2 regions of the Paenibacillus spongiae genome follow, and region 2 is predicted to be linked to the other one. Evidence: riboswitches for the same ligand, from Rfam matches in the RefSeq annotation. Region 2 holds a riboswitch; the other holds the start of a gene.

Region 1 (12,513 bases), 3.2 Mb from region 2:
CTCATATCAGTCGTTCCTCTTAGCCAATGTTTCTCATGGCCGTTCAACACGTACAGCATGCCTGCGCGAATCGGGAACTTCTCACGGGTCTCCGCCAGCTCGATCTCTCCTTCTCCCTCAATGCAATAGACAGCCTCTACATGATGCTTATACCATATCATGGTTTCAGTCCCTGCATGAATTCGAGTATCATGAAGAGAGAAGCCTACGCCATCGTCCTTTAGCAGTAACCTCCTACTATTCCAAGTTGGTGCGACGACATCATATTCGGTACCTATACGTTCTTCTAGATATCTTACAATCATGCTGCAGCCTCCTTGTCTGATTATGGATGACTTACGAGTAAGTTAACATCGACGGCTATATCGAATATACAGTCCTTAAGTATTTGCAATCCCGAAACCAAACCCGTTCTATCGATCGTTAGTGGAGGCATAATCTTAATGACCTCGCTGTCCGTCCCGGAAGTTTCCAGGATTAGCCCCCGCTCGAATGCAAGTGCCGATATCTTTTCGGCGATGCCTGCTTCGAAAGCAATGCCTTGCATCAACCCTTTTCCCTTGACTTCTCCTTTGAGTTCAGGCACGCTGGCCACGATTTCTACAAGCGCATTGCAAACGAGCTCGGCTTTTTCTTCGATTTCATGAGAGAAAGCCTGGCTCTCCCAATAGTCCAGCGCTGCTGCAGCGGTTATGAAAGCTAAATTATTGCCCCTGAAAGTACCGTTATGCTCACCCGGTTCCCAAAGATCAAGCTCAGGCTTCATTAGTGTAAGGGCCATAGGAAGCCCATAACCGCCTATTGACTTGGACATGCATACAAGATCAGGAACGATCCCGCAATGCTCGAAGCTAAAGAATGTTCCGGTTCTGCCGCAGCCCATCTGTACGTCGTCAACAATGAGCAGCATACCGTATGTCTGACAAAGATTCGCCAAGCCGATTAACCATTCGTCAGAGGCAGCATTAATCCCCCCTTCACCTTGGAGCGTCTCCACGATAACCGCAGCCGGAAGCGATATTCCGCTTCCGCTGTCTTTCAAGAAACTTTCAATGTAATCAATTGAATTCACGTCTCGCCCCATATATCCGTCATAAGGCATTGATAACGTATGGTTCAGAGGAACTCCCGCGCCGCTTCGCTTGAATTTATTCCCGGTGACTGCTAGAGCTCCTAAAGTCATGCCATGAAATGCATTCGTGAAGCTCATTATCGTTTGTCTGCCTGTCACTTTACGGGCCAGCTTCAAAGCGCTTTCTACGGAGTTCGTCCCCGTTGGGCCAGGAAACATGATTTTATAATTCAATCCTCGCGGCTTCAGAATGACATCGTTAAATCTTGTAAGAAACCGTTCTTTAGCTTCCGTGGCCATGTCCAAACTATGCGATATGCCGTCCTCAACAAGGTATTTAATCAGCTTCTTTTTCATTTCCGGCGGATTATGGCCGTAATTCAACGCACCCGCGCCGGCAAAAAAATCGATATAAGATCTTCCCTCTGCATCCCACAACTGATGACCCGATGCACGTTTAAACTTCGCGGGGAACGAACGGCAGTAGCTTCTTACATTCGACTCGAGATTCCCGAACACTTGCAAACGATCGCTTACCTGGATCAAATCATTCATTTTTCTCAATTCCTCCCATCTATAATAACTTACTTAATAGGACCAATCCGGTATAAGTCTTCTCGCTCGTGCTCCCCATCCGGAAAACATGTCTCGTCAAATCCGGGAGAAGTAACGATAGAAGCGCCTCTTGAGGAAGCCCAGCTTGCAAACAAACGCCGTGAGGCATGATTGGAAGGTGCAATAGTCGCCTCAAGGTATCTTATTTCCGGATGGTCTGTCACCTCATCGAGAAGTTTCCGGGCAATCCCTCTTCCTTGATAACGTTTGTCAACCGCAATCTGCCAGACGAACAGGGTATCGGGATTAGATGGCTGTCGAAATCCAGTCAACAAGCCGATGAGGCGTTTCAATATTCGATCCTCCGCAAGCCTGCAGGTTTCCGAGAACCACTGGCTCATCGTCAAATAGTAATACGGCGAGTTCAGATCCAGCGTACCGCAATCCCGTACCATCCTCCAAATCTCCGCGCCATCGCCGATATTTGGAAGCCGACATTGAACTGCCTCTATATTCTTGTCAGCAGGTATCATTCTGTACCTGCCGCGATCCGATGATCGGCTTCATGATCGGATTGCCCCTTTAAAAATCGGGCTAAGAAAGATTGCAATCGGGGGCTTTCCGGATTTTCGAATATTTCCTTCGGCTTTCCTTGTTCGACAATGACCCCTCCGTCCGTGAATAGGACACGATCGGCTACTTCGCGGGCAAAATCCATTTCATGCGTGATGAGAATCATAGCCATGTCTCCTTCGGAGGCAATCCCCTTGATCACATCCAACACCTCTCCAACCAATTCTGGATCAAGCGCTGAAGTTACCTCGTCAAACAACATGATTTGCGGCTGCATCACAAGTGCTCTTGCGATCGCGACTCGTTGTTTCTGCCCGCCAGACAATTGTGAAGGATAGTGGTTTGTATGCTCCTTCAAACCTACCCTCTCCAATATGTCCATTGCTCGCTGTTTAGCTTCGGCCTTGGGCATCTTAAGAACATGGACCAGCGCTTCTGTAACGTTACGAAGGATAGTCATATGAGGAAATAGATTAAAATGCTGAAAGACCATTCCTATTTTACTGCGTACCTGATGCAAATGTTGTTCATTTGCGGCTACCAGTTTACCTCTACTCTGCATGTGCCACAACATTTCGCCATCGACCTCGATAGTACCTGAAGTCGGTGCTTCCAAGGTCATTAGAAGACGTGCAATCGTCGTCTTGCCGGAACCGCTAGGTCCGATTAAGGCAATCTTCTCACCCGGAAGAATATCCAAATCCAGTTCTTTAAGAACCGTATGATCACCGAAAGATTTCGTTACTTTCCTGTAACTCACAATCGGTTTGTCCGACTTTATTTTCCGAATATTCTGACTCATCTAGCTAAACCTCTCCTTTCTCTTCGTTTCATACGTCGTTCCAGCGCACGGACAAGAAGGGCGGAAGGATAACTGAGCAGGAAGAAGATCACACCAACCAAAGTAAACGCTTCGACATATTTGAATGACGCAGAGCCCACAACTTTCGCCGTCATAAGCAATTCCACAACCGTGATCGCTGACAAGGTAGGCGTTTCTTTGAACATGACGATCAAATAATTGCCCATAACGGGAATTGTCGGAGGAATGGATTGCGGAAGCACGATACGGGTCCATGTACGAGTCTTGCTGAAATTCAGTGCGATGCTTGCCTCCCATTGACCCTTAGGAATAGCATCAATGCCGGATCGATATACTTCGGACAGGTAGGTACTGTAATGGATGCCCATACCCAATATGCCGGCCAGAAAGGGTGATAAGATGATGCCTAAGCTTTGCGGCAGGACAAAAACCAATACGAACAATTGAATGAGCAGCGGTGTGCTTCGAATGAATTCCGTAACTGCAATAACCGGAAAAGAAATCCATTTGCTGCTAGATCTTTTGGCCAGCGCGATTGGTAAGCCAAGCAGACAAGCGATGATAAAACCTGCAAATGTAGCAGCCAACGTCGTTGGGATCACTTCCAGCAGTTTGGGTAAGATTGATTTTGCATATTGCCAATCCCACATCGGCTATCCCCTCCCTGCGGTTGCTTTGCGTTCAGCGAGCCGAATGATTAAAGTTAGCGCATATGCCACTATAAAATATAGAATCAGCAGCCACGCGAATATGGCAGGGGTCCGGGAAATATCATACGAGCGCAGCGTTATTCCTTGATAGGTCACATCCATCAATGTGATGAGATAGACAAGTGAAGTTCCTTTTAACAATTCGATCTGTAAATTTCCGAATCCAGGCAGCATCATTGCCCAAGCTTGCGGCAGGACAATCCTTCTCATCCGTTGATAGGGTGTCATGTTTAAGGCGATCGAAGCTTCGATTTGTCCTTTGGGAACTGCGAGTATCGAACTTCTTACCACTTCCGAACCGTAGGCTCCATAGTTCAACCCAAGGGCAAGGACAGCTGCGGTCATCGCTGACAACCGTATATCCAGAAGCATCGGCAGCGCAAAGTAGATCCAGAACAACTGTACAAGCAGCGACGTTCCACGAAAGATTTCAACATATGCCGTGATGATGCCTCGTAATATCGGAGAGCGCGATAATCGGCCAATCCCCGCTAGGAAGGCACAGCAGAGAGCAACGATAATACTATAGAAAGTTAAGAGTAACGTGGTCTTTAATCCTGTAAGCAAGGGCGGCAGCAAATCCAGTGATAGCCATTCCATTACTTTAGCAGTTCCTCTGTCGTAACGTCACCCGGAAGTTCTTGCTCTGTAAATCCGAATGTCTTTAGAATTTCTAGCAGTTCGCCGGATTCCTTTAGTTTCTCAAGTTCCGCGTTGAATGCTTCTCTGAATTCATCGTCGCCTATGCGAAATACGGCCGCCCCATAGCCTCTAACGCTTTCACCATCGACGATCGGTTGTTCGAAATCCATGACACGCTCGAGATTATCATCCTTTGCGGACTCTAGCATGGACTGCAGTGATGGACCTGTCATCGTGATTGCGTCGGCGCGTCCGGACTGTAAGGCGGAGATGGCAGAAGGCTGATCCGGAACCGACAGGATTTGCGATTCGGATACGCCGACGCTCTTCAAGTAATCCGCTTCGATCGCACCGACCATGACGGCAATTTTAGCTTTAGGATTTGCTTTGATGTCCTCATAACTATGTAATTTCAATGGATTTCCTTTCTTCACCGCTATAGCTTCGCCTATGCTATACTCCGGATTGGCGAAAGCCACCTGTTTCGCACGTTCTTGAGTAATAAACATACCTGCCGTGATCATGTCGTAACGCTCGGCTTTGAGCCCCGGGATAAGAGAACCGAATTCAGTAAGTACGCCATCCATTTGCTCGATGCCTAGATTAGTTAAGATCTTGCGTGAGATCTCAACAGCTTCTCCGGTAAGTTTGCCCTCTGGTGTAGCATAGGCATAAGGTCGTTCATTGGCGAACCCCACGGTAATATACCCTTCTCGCTGCGCTTTGGCTAATGTTGTCTCCTTAGCAGCGGGTTCGTTCGTGTTAGTTCCTTCGTTGGCTTTGTCCTCATCTGAACTGCATCCCATCAAGAAACCGATCAACATTAAGCAAAGAACAGCATGAATCCATTTCCTCAATTTTCCTCACTCCTTTCGGATTCGTTATTGAACACGTTAATGATCATAACATGAGTAACCAATAAGGCTCACCCTTGATATAAGCCCTTCACGTCAGCTCAGGTCCGCTCAGCAAGGATATGGGGATCTGACCAGTCTCATCCAGCTTTTTCCTCCCCTATTCTCCCGAATACTACCCAGTTCGACTTGAAGATATATCGCTTCCTATTAAGTAAATATGAGATAATTAAAGATAACTGCATCTAAATTCATGTAATTAATAATATATGACAAAATATCGATCTAAATCGCTATATTTCGATAAACATAAAAAAGCGACCCCATTTAGGCTCGCTTATTATAACTTGTTTGTATTGGCTAGCAGAACGATATGAATGGCATCCTTTGCAATCGATTGGATCGTCCCGTAAAGAAGTCGCGTCACGATTCAAACTAATGGTTGCTATTTAATCTCTTCACTTTTCTTGATGCCGCAGGCATATCCGCTAGTGTGTTAACGGAAACTACCGCATTTGTTTTTTTCACAGGCTTTCTCCAATATTGCTCATTCCCCGGAAGGTCATCGAACCATGTCGCCTGTTCGGGGCAATCCAATATCATGAATCGGCCATAGTGGCCGTCTCTTGATTGGTGATATTTCAGATAAGCCTTACCTTCCTCGATAGCAAGAATTTCAATTTTTCCGGAGGTATGGCTCATGGACAAGCGAACCCTCTTGCCTAAACCAGACGTTAGCGCTTTAGCTTGCTCGACGATATCGTAAACTTCCCGCAAAGGCAGAACAAAAGCGTTGTTGCCCGCGACTGGCCTATTGATAAAGAAATAGTACGGGGTTACCCCAGCCTCGGACAGCTTATCGAGCAGCTCCCCCAGGATTTTCGGATCATCATTTATACCGCGAAGTATTGGTGTCTGGTTTACTAGAATCACCCCCGCTTTCTGCAGGGCCGTGAATCCTTGAATGGCTTCCGGAGTGATCTCGCGCGGATGATTAATATGTGCCATGACATAAATTCTTTTCTCAGGTGTTGAATATTCCTTAAACGTCTCCAATAACGCCTCGTCCTCGTAGATCCGCATCGGATTAAATACGGGCATTTTCGAACCTAGGCGAATGATTTTCACGTGTTCAATGGCTCTTAAGCGTTCAAGGATAATCTTCAGCTTCGCGGTTCCAAGGATCAGGCTGTCGCCACCGGTCAGTAGAACGTTACTGATTTCCGGATGCTGTGCAATATACTGTAAGCCTGGTTCTATATCCGACACGGCTTCTTTAACGTCATTACGGAAAAGCCGCTTTCGAAAACAATATCGGCAATAAGCACCGCATACCTCAGATACAATAAGAAGTGCCGTCGAATTATACTTGTGTTGGCATCCTGGAACGACATAATTCGTATCTTCGTCCGATGCATCCCATCGCCCATACTCCCCAAGTTCATCCTCATTTGGAATGACTAGCTTACGGACCGGATCGTTCGGATCATCCCAATCAATTAAATTCAAGTAATAATCATTCACTCGAAAAACGAACTTGTCCGTAATAAGCTTCAATTTCTCCCGTTCTTTCTCCGGAATATTCGTCAATTTGCCGATGTCCGTCATGTATTTCGGTTGTGGCATAAGAACCTCCTCCTTCAAAATGTATTATGACAACAAAAAAAGACCCATTAACACGGGTCAAGAAACAAGCAGAGTTTATCGCTCTACAGAGAATAATGACCCATCTAAGGCTGACGAGGTTAGCTGACGGACTCGGGATAGATGGTTCCCTACGATCCTCATGGATCGATTCGCCCCTGATAATGGGTCCCCCGCTTTCCGGAATATCGGAAATTAAGCAGTTCGATATGAAATTGTACTAGCAAGAACTTCAAATGGACTAATTAAACTATAACAGATCCCTCTCCTTCTGACAACCTATTGATAATATTGAAGTTGTTTGTAAATTAATAGTAAACATTAATAATGCTAACCATGCACTAGTTGAGCGAAAGAAAAGGGAATAAAAAATAGACAAGGGACTCCTCCCCTGCCGCTCCATTGATTTTGATTATATTCGAGGCTTATTTATGAATTGCCCTGTCACTTCAAAAATTTTCTCATCTCCAACAACAACCAGAATATCGTCTTCTCTTAACACAACATGCGGTCCCGGCGAGATGGAGACATGCGTTCCCCTACGCAGCGCGATAATGGTAGCACCCGTATTTTGCCAAAATTGCAGATTGCCGATCGTTTGCCCTACCACATGTGAATGCGGTGATATTTTTAGATCGATGGGATTATACGGTTTAAGATTTTGCAACCGGTCAGAAGCATCAATAATCTCCGTAAGGAGTGATTCAAATTTCTGATCTATGGCTAGTTTTTCCTGAAGCAAGAGCTGCAAATTTTGTTTAAGGGAATACACGGATTTCAAATAATCGTGTTTCGTTATATATTCATAAGCGTTGTGACTAGACAAGACGGTGATTTCTTTCCCTTGAGAGACGGATACGATATTCTCTTCCCTCAATAATCCAATGGCTTTACGAATGGTTTCGGGAGATACATGGTACTGCCCTGCCAGGAGTGAACGTCCTGAAATCTTACTGGATACAAGAAATTCTCCGCTTACGATTCTTTGTGCGATATCAAGAGCTATCGATTTATAGCCTGCCTTTTCTGTTTCCGGCATCGATTCGTCTTTCCCCTTATCGTGTGATTTACTATTTTTCGAGCCAAGACTAACTCCACTCCACGCTAACTAATAGTTGATGTTTCAATAACGCCAAAACAAAATCCACATAGTAATCTTGACGTACGATAATTCTGTAGTGATGACTGTCGTAAGGATAGAATAAGACATCGGTGTATACTTTATTCTCTTCAAAGCCCTTCTGAATCTGCTTCATCCCTGCCATGTATTTATCCTCAATAAATTTGATATCAAATTCAAAATCCGATTCGTTCTTTGTTTCCTCAATTTGTATAACCTTCTTATTGTATGTATAAATCAATGACATTTACGTTTCGCTCCTCTCAGCAATAAACTCATTTGTAGAAGTATCGTTACACGGCATTAAGCTGCCTCATGATCAGACTACCATGTTCCAAGTCTTCAATCAATCTGTCTAAGTCGCTTCGTCATTGGGAGCAGTAATTAATTCAGCTTGTTGATTTTGAACAGGAAAGAAATTGGACATCCGTCACGTTCAACGGATGTCCACGAATGGCCTTTTCAGTGAAATATAAAGAGAGCCTGATCGCGGCTAGGCTCTCTTTATTCCCACATAACGAGTTTTCGATTCAGCTGTATTTCATTAATGCCATTAATCGTTATCCGATCATGTGTACATATTACAGCCCTAACTTATGACCTTTCTCCAGACGCAGAATTTGCTGCTCGCCAACATCTGCCAACTCCCGGAACTGCGTGATCGTTTCACGCATTCTCGGCAATGCTTCCTGTTTATAAGTACTGATCGAATCCAGTGCCGACAATACGTCCGTAAAGGCTTCTTTGAGCGTCTCTACTGAAATGCTCGTTTCAAGCGATTGCTTGTGGATCTCAGCCCCTTGATTCTTCAACATTCTGGATGTGCCGGCGATCAGTTCATTCGTGGTTTGGTTTAAGAGCTCGATCTTTCTCAGAACGATCTTCTGATTATAGAGAGCACTTGCAACCGTTACGGAAATCTTCAACGCCGATATCGTAACATTCTTGGCCCGGTCTACCCCTCGAATCAATTCTTTATTATTCCTGATGACCACTTCGATTGCCATGATTCCCTGCTGGTTGACAACTAACATTTGCTGCAAGTCCATTACCCTCTGCCGTAGAGGAAACAATACTTCTTCGGTGATGAATCGGATCTTGTCAGTGTCTTCGTTACGCAGTTTCGCCGTTTCGATCTGCGATTCGATTGACTCATCCATTAGTACACCGAGCTGAATTTCCTTCTGAAGCTTTTTCGTCAAATCCCGGAGCGACTGCTGTTCAATCTCCAGCGTCGTGTTGTCGTTCTTGAGGGTGATCTTCCCCTTATCTAGAGAAACAACGATATCCGCAATAACTGCATCAGCCTTTTCATATTTGAGAAAGTAAGCGCGGAGCGGATTGAATAACTTGCCAAGGAAACCTCTCTTAGCAAAGTCGACTACGCTTGGATCCAAATCCTTGAGCTGCTTATGCAGCTCCGCGAGACCCTTGGCTACCTGCCCCCCATCATCACCCGTTTTGGAGAGATTCCCCACCGAAACCTGCAGCAGAGCGTTTTTATCCGAAGATGATTTCATTGTATGAATCCCATAAGCATCGATAGACTGCAGTATTTCTTTACGCTTCTCAAGCGACTCGATATCCAGTTCCATGATCGCTGCTACATTGCTCTCCGCGGCTTCTTTAAGCTTCACCACCTCTTCGGGAACGGGTTTAACCTGCTCTTCGATCGCAACCTTGATCTCTTCCTGGCTGGGCACTTCCATTGTGAATGACATGGTATTCCTCCCCGGTTTCAATTACATCTGAACGTTAAACAAGTTCCCGATTTTGTAGACAACATCATCCGTATCTGCATTGATACTGGCGGCCTCATTGATACTCGAAATACTTTGAAGCGCTTGAATATTGGCATTGTATCCGATCGTGTAGATCGGAACCTTGTAGTTCTCGATTAATCCTTTAATATCTTTAAGCGAATAACCCTCATTCGTCTCGCCATCACTTAGGACAAAGATGATCGGTCTGCTATCGGGATGAAGGGCTGCCTCATCTCGAAGCATTTTCAACGCCACTAAGATTCCATCGAAAGTAGCCGTACCTCCGCTGGCTTGAAGGTTGTTCACCGCCCCCACAAACATGGACTGCTGATTCGTATCGTATTTCCCGATAGGAAGATTAATCGTTACATCATCGGAATAGGAAACGAGACCGATACTGTTCTCCTTCCCCAGAAACTTCTGGCCTTTCAATAACGACTCTTTCAAGCGGTTCAGGGGTTCACCCGCCATACTTCCGGAAACATCGGTTACGAACACGGCCGCTATCGGTTTATTTCCGTTCTTCTTTTCTTTCCACAGCTTCTGCGCGGCAGACAGTAGACTGCCATCGATAGCTTCTAGCTCCGCCTTATAGTCGTCAAGATTATTGAAGCCGTTCTTCTTTGCCAGCGTCTGATATTCGCCTTGCTCGACAAACTCGGCAAACTTCTTTATGATCTCTAACTTCTCAGCGGGCACATCGCCTAACGCGTACAGCGGACTGTCATGCCTTACACCAAAGGGAGTGAACACATAACCATTCTTTAAGTCGGCCGCATTGACGTAGGTTTGGTACTCCAGCACAAACCCGTCAAGCATACCGGACTTCGCCGCGTCTCGCATTTGTATGGTAGTCGATGCAATGAACGGCACATTGGCTTGAAACTTTTCAAACCCTTGAACGGCCTGGTCACCCAAAATATTCGCGCTATCGAACGTATTGAGGGCAGTTACAAGAAAGTTTAGCCCGGTGGAGCTGGCGAAAGGATCCGTGTATCCCATAGCGAACTCGTTATTGGCTAATGCTTCCGTAACGGTCTTGACATTCACCGCCCCGTAGGTGTCTACCAGGGCATCGTACTTCGCCTTGACTATAACAATGCCAGGGACGTTTCCAACAAGCCGCTTCGATATAAGCGCGGTCTTAACGCCGCTCGCCTTTACCATTTCACCCCATAATTCGTTCGAAGGCGTGAAGGCGTCAGGGACATATTTGCCGGATTTAATATAATCTGCAGCTGTGCCGGAAGCGATATTCCGAATTTTCACAGAAGCGGGCTTCCCGTTAATAACGATATTCGCCTTGTTAAATTCGTTTGCTACCTCTGTCAACCACCCGTCGACTCCCGTGCCCGATTTCTCGGTAGAAGAGAATACCTCTACATATTGATCCGTGGTGTTGTCAACGGTTATCGGGAATTTAGCGATATCCGGCAGCGACTCCGCCACGTCTGCTGGATTAAGGTCGATCTGACCCTTCACCGGTTCGGCAGTCGTAATCGAGATATCGGAGTAAAGCTCGCTTAACTGCTTATCGGCGTCTTCCGAAGCTACCTGCGATTTCGTTTTCCCCCAGTTAGAAGTCAGATTTATTCCGAAATATACGAGTGCGAACACGAATGCAACGAGAATAATGAATAGGAGGAAAACCTTGCTCTGCTTTGCCATTGTTTGCACCTCTCAATGTTTATAATATTTGGTTTGCTTTATTAACGAATCTATCTCCTGCATGCAAGGCATCTTCTCAATATCTCCCGGTTCAAAACTGTCTAAACGGGATATCTCCAACAGCAGCTTATCTATTTTTAATAGGATCTCCTCGTTCGTACCAAGCGAGCTTTTCATGAAAGACAGGAACTCGTTATACACGTTTATTTTTTCTTGAAGAAGCTTCCCCGAGAAGCGTGATGACTTATGATTCACTACATGATCGAACTCCGACTCATCAAAAACCTGAAGCCGATTCAGAATGCTCCTGACATTGAGGTGGAATAATTTCTCTACCTCCAGAGTGACGGAAGCGAATTTCTGGTAGCTTAACTCCGTCGTATCGAATCTTTGATGGAGCACATTGAACAAAGTCTCCTTCCTCTTGCTCATCCGATCCAGCTGTTCTAAGGCGAGCGTCATATCATCTGCCAGCGCTTTAATGCGTCTGTAGCGAGTCAGTGCCTCCACGAAGTCGTCGTGCGATTTGATTTGTCTGACAGGCAGAACAACGGGTGCCTTGAACAGTAAAGCATAACTCCCGTAAAGCAGCACCAGCGCACTGGCGAATAGCAGTGTTACTCCAAAAGCTGTTGTGAGTGCATTCCCGCCGATCGCCACGCCTATAAATCCCGGAGAAAACACTGCGATATTCACAACCGCTACGCCAATAATAATTCCAAGAAGTTTTATGTATTTTGAATCATTCAATACGTGTACCTCCTCTACCCCCGATAGGAAAAGCTAGTTTGTACGGATGTCTTGCGCAGCCGCTGCACGATAAGGTTTTAAATAAAATACTGATACGGAAATATTGCCCTATAGTTTCCATTATTTCATCTTTTTGTCTAATTTGATTGATTTCAACATGCAATGACATTTTAGTTTGAAAATCGTATCCGGTGTCTGATTTCGTTCCAATCATCGACAATCGATTGCGGATGGAACGCGTTCTGAAAGGCATGATATAACATTCTATTCATTGAAGAAAATAACGTTGACACGAATATACGCAGCGAACAATAATCGATCGGGTGGACATTCCTGAAA
Region 2 (12,513 bases):
TCAATATGTCGATCCGCGTGTTCGAGAGCGGCATGCTCAGAGAGATGGTCGCCGATGCGCTTGCATTCTCGCAGCTGGCGCCGCAAGATTTGGAGCTGGAGATCACCGAATCCATCGCCATGTACGATATGCAGGATACGATCAGTCAGCTGCAGGACCTGAAGCAGCTCGGCGTACGCGTATCGATGGACGATTTCGGCACGGGCTACTCGTCCTTGGGAAGCCTGGACGAAATGCCGATCGACGCGCTGAAAATTGATCAGATGTTTATCCGTCAGAGCACGCTGCCCTCCAAGCAGGCGATTATAAGCACCATCATCGCCATCGCGAACCACTTGAACCTGGAGGTCGTAGCCGAAGGGGTCGAGACGGAGGAACAGATCGGCTTCCTGCAGTCGCGCGGCTGCCGGGTCATGCAGGGCTTCTATTATGGAAAGCCGATGGATGCCCAAGCGATCGAAGCGTGGATTGCGGCGGCGACGAAGAGCGAACGATCGCAGACAAGCTAAGCGGACGAATAGGATCATGACTGCCGCAGCGAGTGTTGGATATTGAAGGGAACGCCTGCGAGGGCGTTCCCTTTCTTGTATTTGTGCGGACATTTAGAACCCGGCAGGCGAAATCTTCTTAGACGATGTTCGCCTATTGAGGGGTGCCGCCCGCCCGCCCGAATATTATCGGCACGCCGGGAATTGCTGCCGACGACGCCAGATACCTGATGTCGTTAATCGGAAGGTACTAACGGTTAAGAACGAAGAATGACGTGCGGATCAGAGCGATCCGGCACGTCATTCGTTCTTGATGCTGTTATTGCAGCTGGCTGGGCCAGAGCACGAGCGAACGGTTGTCGCGTTCCGCTCCCATGGCGCGGAGCAAGTCGGCTGCGGCCGATTCGGTGATGTCTTCGCCGTTCCAACGCTCGACTTTTATTTTGCTCAAGGCTTGCCGGCGCAGAATGGTGCGGAACATTTGCTTTAGCATACCAGGATCTGCATGCGTGCCGTCGGCGATGTCGGTATCATTGCCTTTGTCTGGCTGGGGGTCTAAGGGCTCCCCGTCAATATCCGTACCGGGGATTTCCACGATCTTGCGGCCGTTGTTCTCCAGCCAGTAGAGCCAGCGTCCGTGATGCAGCACCAAATAATTGCCGCCCTTGCGGGCAAAGCCGGCTCCTCGAACAACCGGCCATTCCGCAGTCAGTCCGAATGGATTGGCCGGATCGACGGCGGATAACACCGTGATGTCATCGTCGTTGCTATGAGAGGCTAGCGGCTGATGGACGGAGGCGATCATCTCGCGCCGGGCGAATTGGAGCGCAGGCACCCCTTGAACGAGCAGTCCGCGCGTGACGACGCCCCAATGCTCCAGCTGCCGAAGCACAGGCAGCAGCTCATCCCAGCTGAACGGGGAGGTCTGCGCGACGAGCTCCTTGGACACGATGCCGCAGCTGTCCAGCAGATGCTGCGTCCAATGAAGCGCCGATTCGGAGAAGTCCGTTCCCGAGGCGGATATAACGGGCTGCGCCGGATCACCATCACCATCGGCAGACGCGCCTGGAAGATCGATATCCGCAGCTTCCGTCAGAGAGCCGGTCCAATACCATCGGCCTTGGCCGGAGCCTGTCCTCGCAAGCTGCTTGCCTTTGGTCTGCAGCTGCAGCCGCAGCGGAGCGAACTGGTCATTGGACACATGCCCCTCCCAGACCAAGTCGATCAAGTCGGCAAGCAGCTCGGACGGTATCTTGCCGGTTTCGCGGCTGAGCCGGGTCAGGAAGCTTGCGCCGCCTCCCCGCAGCAGGGCGAGCAGCTCGGGATGCTTCGTCTCCTGGACGCGGCTGATGCTCTGATCGACATAGGGCGCGTACAGCGGCTTGGAATCGGCGAGGAAGAAGGCGATTTTGCCCTCTTTCTCGCCGTCTTCTTTCTTGCCGATCCAGACGATCTCGCCGGAGGCGCACAGCAGATCCAGCTCGTCCTTCCGATAGGCGGTCACGCGAGCAGGGAAAATAATCGATTCCCAATGAGAGGCCGGGAGGAAGAACCCCTGCAGGCGTCCGATCACGGTGCGCAAGCCATCGCTGCCGCTGAGCTGCGTCCCCGGGAGAGCGTGCTGGAGCAGTGCCATCTGGCTGCACCAGCGGACCGGATCGACCGGCCCGGCTTGCTTGCGCGCCTCCTCCATGGTTAGGCGGATCAGCCGTTTGGCTACGTTTCGGCTGGTCCAGATGCGTTCGTCCTCGCTCGCCGCGAAGGGAGCCTGTTCGATCCGGTCCATGGCAAGCAGGCTGTCGACGACATGCCGGGCCTGCTCCTCGGATAACGCATACCGGTGACGGAGGTCCTCGTCGGTGAAGGATATCCGGTGCTCGGCATATCGGCCGGCCACGAAGGCTATCGCTGCTTCGGTCTCGGGGAATGCCCCGTACATCTCCAGCTCCTCGGTACAGATCCAGCGGATACCGTCCGCATCATTGGCGAACGAATAAGCCGTTATGCGTGCGGCATCCTGTAATTGATCCAACCAGCCGCGCACATCCATTCCCTCCGTCAGCTTGCCAAGCTCCTCCGTTGTCAGATCGCCGCGCTTCTTCAGAAGCGCATAGAGCTCCTCGGCGGTGGCGGGGATGTGCGCCGTGCTGTCCAGCCGCTCCGTCTCCGCCCTCATAATGCCGGGATCAACGGCGCTCTGCACCGCTTCCGTGCCGAACAGCTCGCCGGCGAGCGATTTGCTGACGCTGAGCAGCTGAAGCCGGGTAGCGTCGCTAAATCCCTCCCCCTCATAAATCTGCGCATTGACGTAATCCGCCAGAAATTGAATGGCGAACGGAGAAGGGCTATTCGTTTCTTTCACCACGATTTCGATTTGGCCCTCCGCGATGCTCGTTAACAGCTGCTTCAAGCCGTCCGCATCCATATAGACGTGAAGGCTTTCCCGCATGGCTTCCTGCAAGTAGGGAAAATGCTCCGCATAAGGCAGCGCGTGCTTCAGCAGCTCTTCGCTGCGAAGCCGCTTCTGCCACATTGGCGTGCGCGTAAAGCTGCGGGAGAGCAGGAGTGACGTCTCCGCAATCCGGCGGAAGGAGATTCCGAGCATGGGCGAGCCGGATATGGCTTCGGTGAGAAGGGGCTCGACGCTTCCCGGCGTAATATGCCACAGCGTCCGCAGCCAGGAGGCATCCCACTCGGGCAGCACCAGCTCGATGCCGTTATCCTTGGCGTTCCCGTATAGCCTATAGGGAAGCAGCTTCTCGAATTGGCGCTCGATTGCAAGCAGCCACGTCCGGTTCAAACGCCGGCCGAACGGATTATGGATAATGACGCGCTGTTGGTTGGTCAGGTCGCGGTAATGCTCGATCAATATGCGCCGCTCGGTCGGCAATCCCAGCGCTTTATGCTGCGCTTGAACGAGCTCGATCAGCTGGGTGGCCGCTTCGGAGTCGAGTCCGTAATCCCTATCGAGCCAGCGGATCACGGCATTGTTACGGTCCCGCTCGGCTGCCGTCTCCGCTGCGGACGATTTGCCGGTGCCGCCCGCCTGACTCCGGTCCAGCTCGAGCCGTTCCGACAGTTGACCCAGAAACTGCCCAAGCTGAACGCCCAGCTCGACGCGCCTGCCGCCCGGCTCATTCTTCCAGAACGGAATTTCGCTGAACCGGTTCGGCGCTTCCTTCACGTAGACGCGGTCCTGCTCGATCCGGCTGATCATCCAGGATGTCGTGCCCAGTTGAAAGACGTCGCCGGCGCGGCTTTCGTGGATATATTCTTCATCAAGCTCGCCGAGGTGAATCCGGCTGTCCGCATGATGCACAGGATACGCCGAGGTTTGCGGTATGGTGCCCACGCCGGTTATGGCGGCTACGGATGTATTAGCCCGCTTGCTCAGCAGATCAAGGTCGCGGTTCCAGTCGATGAGCGGGCGCATGAACGGATAGAAGCCGGCAAGCACCTTGAGCGCGGCATCCAGCTGATCGCGCGTATAGTTACGGTAGCATTCACTGCCGGCAATAAGCCGGAGAAGCGCATCGACGGTCGTATTCCCGGCGGCGACGATGGCCGTGATCTGCTGGGAGAGCACATCGATGGGCTGATCCGGCAGCCGGATCTCTTCGATATCCCGCAGGACGATGTTGCGGCAGAGGACGGCCGCTTCCGGCAGCTGTCCGCGGCTTCGGGCGACGATGAAGCCGCGGCTGATATCGCCGACGGAATGCCCTGCCCGGCCGATGCGCTGAATGCCGGAGGCGGCATCCATAGGAGGGTCGACCTGCAGCACGAGGTCGACATGGCCGACGTCGATGCCCAGCTCCAGCGATGAGGTGGCGACGAGGCAGCGCAGCTCCCCGTTCTTCAGCATCCCTTCCACTTCAAGCCGACGCTCGCGCGCCAAGCTGCCGTGATGAGCGCGAGCGAATTCGAAGCCGGTCTGCTCATTCAGCCGCAGCACAAGCCGCTCGCACAGCCTGCGGCTGTTGACGAACAGCAGCACGGACCGCGCCCCGGTCATCAGCTGCAGCAGCCGATCGACGATCGGCAGCCACACGCCTTCGCCCGATTTGGCCGTCAGACTGAAATCGGGCATCGTTACCCTCACCTGGATCGACTTTACCATGGCGCTCTCGACAATCGTGACCGGCCGAGGGGAATAGCCAAGCGGATGCGGCGTGTCCGCGGTCATGGGCGCGGATGAATCCCAGCCGCCCAGGAAGCGGGCCACCCGCTCGAGCGGCTTCTGCGTCGCGGAGACGCCGATGCGTTGAATTGGCTCGGGACACCATGCCGAAAGCCGCTCCAGCGTAAGGGACAGATGAGCGCCGCGCTTATCTCCTGCAATTCCGTGGATTTCATCGACGATGACCGACCATACGGTCTGTAGCATCGCGCGCCCCTTCTCCGAGGTCAGCATCAAATAAAGCGATTCCGGCGTCGTCACCAGGACATCAGGCGGCCGGCGGAGCATCTTGGCCCTTTCGCTTGAAGGGGTATCCCCTGTTCGAACGGCCGTGCGGATGCCCGGCCATGCGGGACCGCCCGACTCCGCTTGGCTGGCGGCGTAATGCTCGATCGCCTCCATGAAGCGGGTCAGATGATGCTGGATATCATTGTTTAATGCTTTCAGCGGCGTGACATACAGAATGCGAACACCCGGCTTCCATCCGGAACGGGTGGAGGCTTTGGCCTTAGCAAGCTTGTCCAGGCAGGGCATAAGTGCCGCAAGCGTCTTCCCGGAACCGGTTGGAGCCGCGATGAGCGTGTGCCGGCCGGAGAGAATGGAAGCCCACGCCTGCAGCTGGACATCTGTCGGTTCCCCGAACGTCCGGGAGAACCAGCCGGCGAGAGTAGGGTGGAATACGGAAAGGGCAGGTGATTGCTGGGACAAGGGACATCGGCTCCTTCGCGGCTTAATGGTTTCGCAAGCAAAGTTCTACATGTCGTTTTCTATATTTAGGTGCGACCGTTCGCTGATGCAAACAGGCTCATTAAACAGGACCCAATAGAAGGTAAGCGGGATCAGGCATTCACGGATTCATTATACCTTTTTTTGGTCAGTTTGCGAGCGGACGGTCATATGTATAGAGGTAACATCATGGCTGCTGCGCAGCGGGAGGTTATCGGATGGGAAGATGGCGGAATAGCTTGGAAGAACGGTGGAACGAGTGGGTTCAGGTAGAGGATGCGGTGAGCCTGACGCTGGCTGGACGCAGCGTTCTGCGGGTGGCAGGGGCGCGCACCCCCCGTCTATTGACGCCTGCCTCGAAGGCTGTGCGCATAACCGAGCTCAACCGAGTCGACGGCAAGTATGAAGCGGGGCTGGCCTGCTTCTGTCTTGGGGAGATGCCGGTCGAGGAACGGCCGGTCTTTCTGGCTGCCTGGCACGAGCGGCTTGGCGCGGGCGCGACGGCTGTACTCGCGGACCGGCGGAGCGAGGGATGCGAGTCGGCAATGGAGCTGCACGAAATGTTCGCTCCGGTCGCTGCGCAGCTGGACGTACAGGTCGGCCGCACGTTCTGGTGGGTGAGATACCGGGTACGCGGCGAGTAATCTCCGGTCGGCGGCCGGCGTTACTACAGGGCCTATCGTCCCAAGAAGAACAACAAAGCCGCAATGCTCGTCATCATCGACAACCACTGCGGCTTATATTGTGTAATTCGACATCGTGAAGGATGCCGATTTACGTCTTAATCCACGTCCACGCCGTCGACTGCTTCGTCAGACGGTTCGTCGGCATATTTCGTATACGTTGCGGTGCTCATTACGCGGCGGGCCGTGACATACCGTTTCACGTAATAGGAATCGCTGAGACCGCTAATGGTTACGCCTTTGCTGGAGGAAGAATGCGCGAACTTGCCGTCTCCAACATAGATGCCGACATGAGAGATACCTTTACCGCTCGTATTGAAGAATACGAGGTCGCCGGCGATCAGGTCGTTCTTCGCGACTTTCTTGCCAAGCTTGGATTGGGAGGAGGATGCATGCGGAATCGATACGCCGAGTTTCTTGAACACGTACATCGTAAATCCGGAGCAATCGAATCCCTTGGTAGTTGTACCACCGTAGTTGTACGGTGTGCCGATTACGTCCTTGATGACTTCATCCATTCTGGAATCTGCGAAAACGCTTCCAGCTTGGAATGTCAACAATAAAGCCAGACCAACCAGCAGAGCGGAAACCTTCTTCAAAGATAGAAACCCCTTCCAATGCCTACGAGGTTAGCTGTGGGGTTCGGTTGAAGGTCTCCCTATGATCGCCTCAGGCATCCGGTCCGTCCGGCTGCCGGGATCAATTCACCCAGAGTGGTTCCCCCGTTTCCCTTGCGGGAATTCGGCAAAAATTTCATTCTCGCTATTTATTCGATTATTTTCATCTTTTCCCTTCTAAGTTCACAATTTGTTCACAAATTAGAATTCTAAGAGTGCAACTTTTTTGCAATTTGCCCGTAAAGGATTCGAATTTCGATAGAAGAGTGAAAAGGCGATCATTTACAAATCATTTTTCGAGATATATGCGTTTCTGCTAGAAGCCAATCGAAGAGGAGAGAAGCCGGCTCGCCTCCATTGGACTGCCGTTATGCAAGGCCGCGCCTTGTCGCTGGCATCTGCGCCGGTGTTCTTTGCGGATGCTTGCCGTTATACGGTATGCCGCCGTAATCGTACAGCGGATTTTGATTGCCTGTGTACGATGCTATGAACATACTGTACCTCTTTATTACGCCTGCGTAGCGGATCGTCATCATGAAGGAGCAACAACAAGAGGCTGAGCGGAATCTTTCCGCTGAGCCTCTTGTTTTCATATGTTCAATCAGATGAAACTTTACGGTATTTGCTTTGCTTCGATTGAATTATATCTGCTTCGAATGCCATACCTCATATTGCGAGGCGACCGTCCACACTTTGATGATCGTACGCACCAGATGGTAGCTTTGATTCAAGATGAGCGCGAACAGGCCTGCCCACAGCATGGAGGCGGAGGTTACCGTCAAGCCGGCCAGCAGCGCGATTGCCCACATGACGATGGAGATCCCCACGAATGGGAAGATGTGCCGAAGCGCGCTCCATAGCGCCTTCATGGCACCGCCGCCCGATACCGCTCCGAATTGCATCGCGAGAAAGAGCAGATGGAGCAAGAGCGCCCATGCGATCCAGCCTCCTGCCCAAGGGCCGGTCCGCTGCAGGAGCTCGATAATCGAATGGCTCGAGAGAAGGACATCGAGCGCCCGCGGGAGCAGCCATACGGCAGGTGCTAACGTTAGGATCGTCTCCATAAAATAGAGCAGGGCCACCGGCTTCCACGCCGCCCGAATCCCTTGCAGAAATTTGGTGCCGCCTTCATCCGTCGTATGGTGGAGCGAATACAGCAGACCGGCGTTTATGAGGGGCGTCAGGATGATCCGTCCCGCAAGCAGACTGCCGAACAGCCACAAATAAGGGCGCACCATGTCGGTTTTGAGCAGCTGGAACTGGGCTTCCGTCAAGAACATCTGAACGGCGTTATCCACGCCAAGCGTATCGGGGTAGCGTCTAAGCAGCGGGACAATGATCGACTCGATCGTTCGATATAAGAAAAAGCCCCACAGCAGCTCATAGAGGAACAGCAGAATAATAATGTAAAAATGCTTTAATGTTCGGTGCCAGCCTTGCTTCAAATAGCTTCTCACGCGAGCGCCTCCTTTCATTCCTGGTTATTTCGTGATCGACAGCGGCAGACGGGCGGGGCGGCTAGGCGGCCCCGCGCCGGTCTCTGTTTTCATAGGGACGATTACCATGCCAGCGACGTAAACAGACCCTCGACAAATTTGGAGACGGCGATGTTCCAGCGCGTCCGGGTCTTCTCCGGAAGGTCCGCCTTCATGAAATTATTGTTGCGCTTATTGTCCAGCACGTTGGCGTTCTTCGGATCGATTGCAGCCCAGATGAGCGGGGAGGCATGCACCATTTTGAACTGGACATGGGTTTCATGGCCATCCCATGTCTTGGGCATGGTCGTCCCGTCCGCGAACTGGAATACGATCGGCACCGGACCGTTGGTTCCTCCGCGTTTTTTGATTAGCACGATCGATTCGTACAGTTTCGTCCCGCCTTCCTCAACCGGACGCACATGGACCGATTCTACGGCGTAGTCGGCCATTTCCTTGCCGTATACGAATTGACTGAAGTACTCATTCCATTTGGTCCGGGTCACTTGCTCGACTACGCGCTGAAAATCGGCAGTGGACGGATGCTTGAACTTATATTTCTGAAAATAGGTTCTTAATATCTTCCGCATGGCCTGCGGGCCAACCTGTTTCTCAATGCCCACCAGCACCAGCTTGGCACGCATGTACACATTTTCCGCATAATGATTGTGGCTGTTGTAGGACCAGGATAATTGCTTGAGCGGCGCGGGGTCGGTCATGTAGCTGGCCTCCACCGGCAGATTGGGCTCAACGCCGTATACGCTCTCCATCAATTTGTCCTCGGCATAGGAAGTAAACCCTTCATCGAGCCATGCTTCCTCGAATTCGTTGGTCGCGACCATGCCGTACCAATATTGATGGCCGATTTCATGTACGACCGTGCGCTCCAGCTCGTAGCCGGGGTTTGCATTCTCAGCCGAGAACGCCGTCACGAGAGTGGGGTACTCCATCCCGCCTGCGCCATTGCCGCCTTTGGGCGGTACGACGATCGAGAGGGTCGAATAGGGGTATGACCCGTACCACTCCGCATACTTGGCAAGCGCCGACTTGGCGGCATGCAGATAGCGGTCCTTCAGGTCGGCGTGATGCGGGTCGAGATAGAGCTTGATGCGGACGCCGGGTACGCCATCGGTAGAGAACGGTTCCTCGGTGTAGAGGAAATCGGGTGAAGCGGACCAGCCGAAGTCATGTACGTCGTCGGCGTAGAACTGGTATGTCCTGCGTTCATTGGCAATGGTGGTCGGTTTGGTCTGGAAGCCGGTTGCGGCAACCTTATACGATTCGGGAACATTGATTTTGACGCTGTAGATGCCGAAGTCGCTGTAAAACTCCGAATTTCCGTGATACTGGTGAACATTCCATCCTTCTGTCGTTCGCCCTCGGGTGCCGGCTGTCTCATAAACGGCCAGCTTCGGGAACCATTGCCCTGCCATTACGAAATCGCCGGAATAGCCCATGCGGGCGAAGACTTCGGGCAGCTTCACTTCGAACTTCATCCGCAGCGTCACGCTTGAGCCTGCCGGTACGGGACCGGGCAAGCGGAGCTTGGCCAGCGTTTGGTCGTTCGTATTGCCGTCGTCGGGCTGTACGTAATGAAGCCGGGGCAGGAGGCTGCTGCCCTCCGTGGTCTCGAGCGTATCGATGCGCATGCTGCCGGTGCTGGCCAGCGTCGCTTTGTCATTGCGGAGCTTGCCGCCCGATTCGCGCATGAACGTCGAGTTCTTGGACTGAAAGGCATTCGGATAGAGGTGAAAATAGAGCTCGGACACCGGATTTTTGCCCGGGTTTGTCCAAGTTACGGTCTGCTCGCCGTGCAGCGTCTTGTTCTTCTCGTCAAGCTGAACGCCGATATGATACTCGACGACCCTCTTGCTGAGCTCCACGGGCTTGGGCTGCATGACAGAGTCCGGCTCGGGCGTGGACTGGGGGACAGGCTTCGCGCGCGGAGCGGTATTGGCTTTTGCAGGAGCGAAAGCATATGTGTATTGCGAAAGCCAGGCATCTCCGAATCCCTCCCGGGCCGTTACGCCGATCAGGACGGCTGCGAGCACAAAGAGCAGTAAACGTTTGGCGTGACGTGGCGTCATTGAACGATTCCCTCCCGTTGACAAGCATCTACAGCATGTATATGTTTGCTTTTCGCGGATTATTAGCTAAAATGGAATTAATGTGCGGACAGGCAGAAAAGCTGCACAGGACGCGGATTTCGGCAACCTTAAGAGATCGGAAGCCGCATTGGAAATATGGTTCATCGATGAAGACGAACCTGCATGAAGCAGGCGGGTTGAATATAGCGGAAGGTGGGAATAAGGAGCATGAGCGATCAAGAGCAAGGGCAAGGCCAGTCGCCGGAGAATGCGGCGGGGGAACCGAAGAAGGAGAAGAAACAGCTCTCATTGAACGTTGTAAGCCATAATAAGCACAAAGGCGGCTTCGGAGCGGGTACGATCGATCTGAGTCAAGTCGCATGTATCATTATTGATAACGGAGAAGCTTACATCGATGCGGGCGCCATGCATGCGAAGAGCAAAGTGGAGCGCCGGATCCGGTTCAGCACCAACAAGGAGGATGTGCCGAACGGCCGGCTTTGTTGGGTCGTCTGGGTGGCGGTAGACCGCAATGAAGAAGGTTCATACTACGCGGGCGCGACGGCGTGCCCGATGCTGATTGACACGGAGGAGCGGAAGGGATGGAAGATCCTTGCCCAGCACGTGAACAATCTCGATTATGCCCTCAAGCGCCGCTATATTCTGGACGAACTGAGCGCGGACGAGAAGAAGGCGCTGCGCGGTCTGCTCATGGAGCATAACGCGGAATGGTGGGCGAACTCGCCGGATACGCTGAAGCAGGCGCTCGACGTTTAAGTACTTGAGAACATGGCTCAGCCATGAGCTGAACATGATGATACATTAGATATCGCGTACAACAGACTGCAGCATCTTCGTTATCGTTTGCCGCCGTTGTCTGTACGTACGGGGTGGGCCGATATCCTCGTTGGTGCAGTCCAAGGAACAAAGCTATCGGAGCCTTCTACGGCCACTTCATTCGTGGTGTAGAAGGCTTTTTTATATTGGTCTGCTGATGCTGACTGCCAGTTACCGAAACATGCAGCGGAGCTGCGGCTTCGTAGCGGCAGTTTGTCGCAGGTCCGTTTCGGGCAGCTGTCTGTGTTAGAACGTTCATCGTTCGGGGCAGAGTTTCGTTGACGGCATGTTTATTCAATGTAGTAAACCTTCAATACGATGAACCATTGCGAGGTGAGTCGGGTGGAACCAAAGCGCGTCTTACGATCGAACTTCCCAACCAGCTCGTACCTTGCTTGTGCATCACACTTGAGAGGCCTGTGGGTGCGTATATGTGCAATCAACGAGAGCGGCAGCTGCGCTTTATGACTATCTCCCGGCAGCTCGGGTGGCCATCCGCGCCTGTAAGTCCGTTTTTTCACTGCAGGTTTGTCTTTGACAAATACGGTTGTTTTTTCTTAAGATGAAGTAGATTGGAAATGAACGAGAATTCATATTTGATGGAGGTTGGATCACAATGAGTCAAGAGGTTGTGGAGAAAGGATACTTTGGCGAATTCGGCGGCAGCTTCGTACCGCCCGAGCTGCAGGAAGTTTTGGATTATCTGGAAGCGCAATTCCTCAAGTACAAGGACGATCCTGAATTCAATGAAGAATTCCGTTATTACCTCCGGGAATATGTTGGACGCGAGAATCCGCTGACCTATGCCAAGCATCTCACCGAGATGTGGGGAGGCGCAAAAATATATTTAAAGCGTGAAGATCTCAATCATACGGGCGCGCACAAAATCAACAACGTGATGGGCCAGATCTTGCTCGCGAAACGAATGGGCGCGAAGCGCGTCATCGCCGAAACCGGTGCGGGACAGCACGGGGTGGCGACTGCGACCGTATGTGCGATGTTCGGTATCGAGTGCGTCATCTACATGGGGCTCGAGGATACGCGCCGCCAAGCGCTCAACGTATTCCGGATGGAGCTGCTCAGTGCCAAGGTGGTGCCGGTCGAGAAGGGGCAGGGGCGTCTGAAGGATGCGGTCGACGAGGCGCTTAACGATTTGATCGCGAACTACCGCGACACGTTCTACCTGCTCGGTTCGGCGGTCGGACCGAATCCGTATCCGCTGATGGTCAAGCACTTCCAGTCCGTCATCAGCGAGGAGTCCAAGCGGCAGATTCTGGAGAAGGAAGGACGCCTTCCCGATGCCGTGCTGGCCTGCGTAGGCGGAGGCAGCAATGCGATCGGAGCGTTCGCCCACTATTTGGACGAGCCGTCCGTCAAGCTGATCGGCGTCGAGCCCGATAAGGCAGCCACATTGACGCAG

Evidence for each region. Region 2 has a riboswitch for cyclic di-AMP ahead of L1F29_RS01190 (C40 family peptidase). Riboswitches for the same ligand answer to the same signal wherever they lie in the genome.
Region 1: linked by a shared signal. The riboswitch ahead of L1F29_RS15940 (KamA family radical SAM protein) and the one ahead of L1F29_RS01190 (C40 family peptidase) in region 2 are both predicted to bind cyclic di-AMP.

Annotation. Positions count from the first base shown of each region.
Region 1 is NZ_CP091430.1:3,475,446-3,487,958, reverse strand. It holds gene L1F29_RS15975 (ectoine synthase) at 1-305, opposite strand, end outside; gene ectB (diaminobutyrate--2-oxoglutarate transaminase) at 326-1,627, opposite strand; gene ectA (diaminobutyrate acetyltransferase) at 1,657-2,082, opposite strand; gene ehuA (ectoine/hydroxyectoine ABC transporter ATP-binding protein EhuA) at 2,157-3,002, opposite strand; gene ehuD (ectoine/hydroxyectoine ABC transporter permease subunit EhuD) at 2,999-3,673, opposite strand; gene ehuC (ectoine/hydroxyectoine ABC transporter permease subunit EhuC) at 3,677-4,333, opposite strand; gene ehuB (ectoine/hydroxyectoine ABC transporter substrate-binding protein EhuB) at 4,333-5,232, opposite strand; gene L1F29_RS15940 (KamA family radical SAM protein) at 5,665-6,855, opposite strand; cyclic di-AMP (ydaO/yuaA leader) riboswitch at 6,949-7,085, opposite strand; gene L1F29_RS15935 (GntR family transcriptional regulator) at 7,286-7,912, opposite strand; gene L1F29_RS15930 (hypothetical protein) at 7,962-8,240, opposite strand; gene L1F29_RS15925 (toxic anion resistance protein) at 8,575-9,714, opposite strand; gene L1F29_RS15920 (vWA domain-containing protein) at 9,736-11,424, opposite strand; gene L1F29_RS15915 (hypothetical protein) at 11,437-12,174, opposite strand.
Region 2 is NZ_CP091430.1:251,074-263,586, forward strand. It holds gene L1F29_RS01175 (bifunctional diguanylate cyclase/phosphodiesterase) at 1-509, shown strand, start outside; gene L1F29_RS01180 (DEAD/DEAH box helicase) at 808-5,376, opposite strand; gene L1F29_RS01185 (hypothetical protein) at 5,613-6,038, shown strand; gene L1F29_RS01190 (C40 family peptidase) at 6,176-6,676, opposite strand; cyclic di-AMP (ydaO/yuaA leader) riboswitch at 6,681-6,834, opposite strand; gene L1F29_RS01195 (hypothetical protein) at 7,063-7,188, opposite strand; gene L1F29_RS01200 (hypothetical protein) at 7,336-8,151, opposite strand; gene L1F29_RS01205 (M1 family metallopeptidase) at 8,253-10,256, opposite strand; gene L1F29_RS01210 (YwhD family protein) at 10,485-11,033, shown strand; gene trpB (tryptophan synthase subunit beta) at 11,710-12,513, shown strand, end outside.